DNA from 2 places in the Paenibacillus sp. FSL M7-0802 genome. Region 1 is predicted to be linked to the other one. Evidence: riboswitches for the same ligand, from Rfam matches in the RefSeq annotation. Region 1 holds a riboswitch; the other holds the start of a gene.
What was found. A riboswitch is a leader RNA that binds a small molecule or an ion and turns the genes downstream of it on or off. The one in region 1 is predicted to bind S-adenosylmethionine.

Region 1 (2,471 bases):
TGAGCTACATGCAAAACCTGCATCACCAGATTCAAGTGCAGCAGAAGCCTCTTCCAGTACCTTTCGCGTGGGATTGATCGTCCGAATGTAATCAAATCCTGTGCTTTGACCTAGACGGGGATGGCGGAACGCCGTAGATTGGTAAATCGGGTAATTAACAGCCCCGGTTACTGGCTCCTCTACTGAACCGATTTGTGCCAATCTGCTTTCGATTTTCCACTGTTTCTCACTCATATGAATCCTCCTGTTAACTTCCATAGTGGGTGCTATAACATATCCTGCAAAAATGGATGTCAAAGACTATACTGCTGCGCTACTGCAAGGTGGTACTGTACAAGGGTAAACTACAAGCCCCTTTTTAAATCTGGGGCCCGATATCGTAAGGTGTTTCTTGGTATACATAATAGTTCAGCCAATTCGAGAATAATAAATTGGCGTGCGCTCGCCAGATTGAGGGCGGTGTGCGCTTGGGATCATCATTAGGGAAATAATTTTTGGGGACTTCAACTTCCATTCCTTTGCCCACATCGCGGTCGTATTCCCATTTCAGGGAAAGCGGGTCATATTCAGAATGCCCAGTTACAAAAATTTGTTTACCGTCAAGCGTGGCTACGAGGTACACTCCAGCTTCCTCGGATTCGGATAAAACTTCTAATTCGGTAATATGATCAATATCTTCCCGCCGAACCTCCGTATGTCTGGAGTGAGGAGCATAAAACAGTTCATCAAAGCCGCGTAGCAATTTTACTTTAGGTTTAATCACAGTGTGTGGAAATACGCCAAAGCATTTGTAGTCGAGCCCGTATTTTGGGACATCGAAATGATGGTATAAGCCTGCCTGTGAGGCCCAACAGATATGCATGGTCGAAGTTACATTCGTTTTCGTCCATTCAAAGATTTGCTGGATCTCCTCCCAGTAGTTCACATCCTCAAACTCAAGCTGTTCAACCGGGGCTCCTGTAATGACCATGCCGTCAAAACGACTGTTCTTGATCTCGTCAAACGTTTTATAGAACATGTTCAAATATTCTTGCGATGTATTTTTGGATACATGAGATTTCATGTGCACCAGCGTGACGTCCACTTGCAGCGGCGTATTGCCGACCAAGCGCAACAGTTGGGTTTCCGTCGTCTCCTTTGTCGGCATTAAATTCAAAATGGCGATACGCAACGGACGAATATCCTGATGATAAGCCAAGCTTTCATCCATTACGAAAATATTTTCGCCCTCCAGCACTTCCTTGGCAGGTAGCGTGTCTGGGATTTTAATCGGCATGTAAACTCACTCCTTGTTCGGTAAGTTTTGCGAAAATCGTCTTGTTGAGATGCCGGGCATATAATAAAAAGACCTTTCTCAGGTTAGAGAAAGGTCATATTTGTATCCATATGCGCCTCTCTCATCTGTCAGGGCAACGCTCTTTGTACAAAGCGCGCGTCCTGCAAGAATTAGCACCGTGCGATTAAAATCGCCGGTTGCCGGGTATCATCGGGCTAGTCCCTCCACCTGCTCTTGATAAGATTTCGCTATATTCATTTTAGGTTCACAAAGTTCTTGTTGTTCACTTTAATGCATCGGCTGGGCTTCGTCAAGATGGGACTTTTAAATTTGTACCCTGCATTCACATTTTGTCTACCTTTTCCATAGGTTAAATCATATCCCTCCTATCGTTGAAGCTCTTGCCACTACTGTTGATTTAGCCCATGATTTTGCGCTTGAAAGGCCGTAGGCCGAGCGTTATACTATACAAGTGCTATTAGGCAAAAATATGGAGCAGTAGTGCAGATTTGAGTGTTTCCTGCGATACTGTGGCAATCTAAAAAAGAACATTTGAGAGGTGAATCCGGAATGGAAGGCGACCCGAGTCCGAATAGGCGGCGATCCCTGAACAACAGCATAGGAATGACTTCAGCTTGCCGAAAGACGGGACGCCAGGCTCTGCATGCTCCAAAAGCCTCCGGCTTTTGATGGGAGTGCACGCTTACCCGCACCGGCTAACTGGCTAACTGAGTCCATTCCTTATGCTTAAGGTAAACGTATTTCCGTTACGACGGAGCATAAGGAGTGACATATATGAAAATCCGTTTGGTCAACAACGGGGTTTTTACCCCTGTCGAAGAAATTGAAATGGCGCTTACTGCACCGGCAGAAGGTTTTTATTGGATTGATGCCGATGTCGATGATTTGGCAGTGCTCCAGCCTTTATTTTCCATGCATGATCTTGCAGTAGAAGACTGTTTGAGTGAAGAAGAACAGCGTCCGAAGATTGAAATTTATGAAAGCCATTATTTTATCGTTGTAAATAGCATTCGTTTTGATGATGAAGAAATATTTTTGCGAGCTTTGAACATTTTTCTCGGCCGCCATTTTATCATTACGGTGACCAAGCAGAAAATAAATGAGCTTCGTACCCTCAAGCCTATGCTGTGGGAGCAAGAAGTCAGCCAGCCTGACCGTTTTATGTATCTGTTGG
Region 2 (2,471 bases), 3.0 Mb from region 1:
GATAAATGGTACGGAACGTAAAATGTTAACGATGAATGATAATACAATGTATATCACCTTCATCAGAGTTAACGAGGAGCGACTCGCCAGAAACAATAATATGCCGAGCGGCAAACCAATAATGAGGGTGAACAATGCGGATGCCCCGAGCATCTGAAGGGTTTCCAGCGTAGAATTCCCTAGCTCTTCCCAACTCACTTGTGAAAAATCAAGTTCGCTCATTGTCCGATCACCTCCACATCAAGTCCTTGCCCAGACACTTCGCGCAACGTATGCTCTATATCTTCATGGTTTCCTTCAAAACGAACGATCAGCTGTCCATAGGGTACATTTTTAATCGTAGATATGGTTCCCTGCAAGATCGCAAAATCAACACCAGTGCTTCGAGCCGTACGCGATAGAATCGCATCATATGTTTTACTGCCCAAGAAGGAGATACGTACCACCTGCGCCGACTCGCCGCCACCTGCTGCCGCAATCGCTGCTTGCAACTCCTCGGGATGTTCTGACTCCCGTTGGATAAAGTCCTTGGTTACCTGGTGCTGTGGCTTCAAAAATACTTCCGCCACTGGGCCTTGCTCCACGATGTCGCCCTGATGAATGACGCCAACTCGATCACAAATGCTTTGAATGACATGCATTTCATGTGTAATCAGCACGATGGTTAAATTAAAGCGCTGATTAATATCCAACAGCAATTTCAGGATAGACCCCGTCGTCTGCGGATCAAGCGCAGAAGTCGCTTCGTCACACAGCAATACATGAGGATCACTAGCCAGCGCCCGTGCAATTCCTACCCGCTGCTTCTGTCCACCTGAGAGCTGTGACGGATACTTTCCACTGTGTTCTTCCAGACCCACCAGTTCCAGCAGCTCACGAACTTTCATGTCCAGCTTTTCCCTGGGAGTGTTTACCAACCGCAAAGGAAATGCAATATTGTCATACACCGTTGCCGAAGATAACAAATTAAAATGCTGAAAAATCATTCCGATTTTTCGACGTTGCTTCTGTAACTGGGATTGACTCACAGTAGCGAGGTTTACCCCGTCTACCCATACTTCACCTGAAGTAGGGCGTTCCAATAAATTAATACAGCGGATCAATGTACTTTTCCCCGCCCCGGAGTGACCAATCACTCCGAATATTTCTCCACGCTTTATAGAAAGATTCAACCCAGATAGCGCATTAACGCGTCGGTTGCCTTTGCCATAATGCTTGGTTAACTGCTTAAGCTCTATCAACGTGCTGCGACCCCCTTCACTTCTTCCTTACCCTTTTAACCAGTTGTCATCTCTCAGAATTGTATAAAATCGCTATTTATTTATACAAAAAAGAGCCCCTTTCACAGAATGAAAAGGGCCCCACCTTGCGAACCTTTTCTCATCTGCCAAAATCGCTATAACTCTAGCGGTTTTGTAGGAATTAGCACCATCATGTTCCCTCCCAGTGTATTACACCGGGAAAGAACGGGTTGCCGGGCTTCATCGGGCCAGTCCCTCCACCTCTCTGGATAAGAAAAATATGTTAAACTCCAGCTTTAGCTGTCCGTTAAGTTTATATAAAAAAACATAATTCAAGCATTTTTCTGAAACTAGGTTTCAGTATAGATAGTTTACATTGCTTTGTCAAAGGATATTTTCTATCATATTTTTGGGCGTACTGCCCGATTCTCCCATTGTTTCGCAGTATAAGTAAAGGCGTTTGACAGCGACCGACATACCATTTCCAAGCCCTGCTGCAAATCTTCCAAATGGTGATCGAGGTCCTCCAGTTGGATTTTTCCATACAAAGCTCGGTGTCGTTGCCAGAGATCATCCTGCATTTCCGTATTCATATAGTGTATCTCCGTATTCCGACGCTTACGCAGCCGATTGATGGCATCGTTGTAAGTATCCTTGATATCAATTAAATTATCGGTCAATACAGGATGCATTTTGAGATACTTGAGCTGCCGCAACACGGTAAAATAAGAATAGTGCGCCTTATACTGCCCTGTTTTTAAATCATACAGATCATTTAGCCAGTTACCCAGCTTATCCAAAATAGAGAAAACCCGAACAAACCCATCTTTATAAAAGAAAACATATAACGCATAATCGGATTTTTCATCCTCACTCATATCTTCAGCATATCCGGCTTTCACTTTCATACGGAAAAAGGCGGAAGCATGATGGCTCTGCTCCAGTTCATCCAGAGATGACATTAGACCGCGTGTTAAAATATCCGCCTTCCGAAAATCGTGGGTCGGATCTCCACCAGCCTGAATTTGCCGCTCCAGCAGGTTCAACATAGCTGACATGCTATTCATGGCATCTAGCAGGATGCCTTTGTTCACACGTGGTGGCTCACCCAGTAGCTTGCGTATCATGCTTACGCCTCCTTATAAATGTAAAATCCGGCTGTAGGTTTAATTAGGGCGTCAAGCGAAATAACTTGTCCATCGTTGATCTACAAGCTTAACAATATCCTCA

Region 2: linked by a shared signal. The riboswitch ahead of MHB54_RS18395 (methionine ABC transporter ATP-binding protein) and the one ahead of metA (homoserine O-acetyltransferase MetA) in region 1 are both predicted to bind S-adenosylmethionine.

The regions. Positions count from the first base shown of each region.
Region 1 is NZ_JBBOSD010000001.1:1,024,894-1,027,364, forward strand. It holds gene MHB54_RS05205 (PLP-dependent transferase) at 1-234, opposite strand, end outside; gene metA (homoserine O-acetyltransferase MetA) at 359-1,276, opposite strand; SAM riboswitch class I at 1,395-1,520, opposite strand; gene corA (magnesium/cobalt transporter CorA) at 2,072-2,471, shown strand, end outside.
Region 2 is NZ_JBBOSD010000001.1:3,993,899-3,996,369, reverse strand. It holds gene MHB54_RS18400 (methionine ABC transporter permease) at 1-222, opposite strand, end outside; gene MHB54_RS18395 (methionine ABC transporter ATP-binding protein) at 219-1,241, opposite strand; SAM riboswitch class I at 1,378-1,517, opposite strand; gene MHB54_RS18390 (Cthe_2314 family HEPN domain-containing protein) at 1,643-2,368, opposite strand; gene MHB54_RS18385 (UbiD family decarboxylase) at 2,420-2,471, opposite strand, start outside.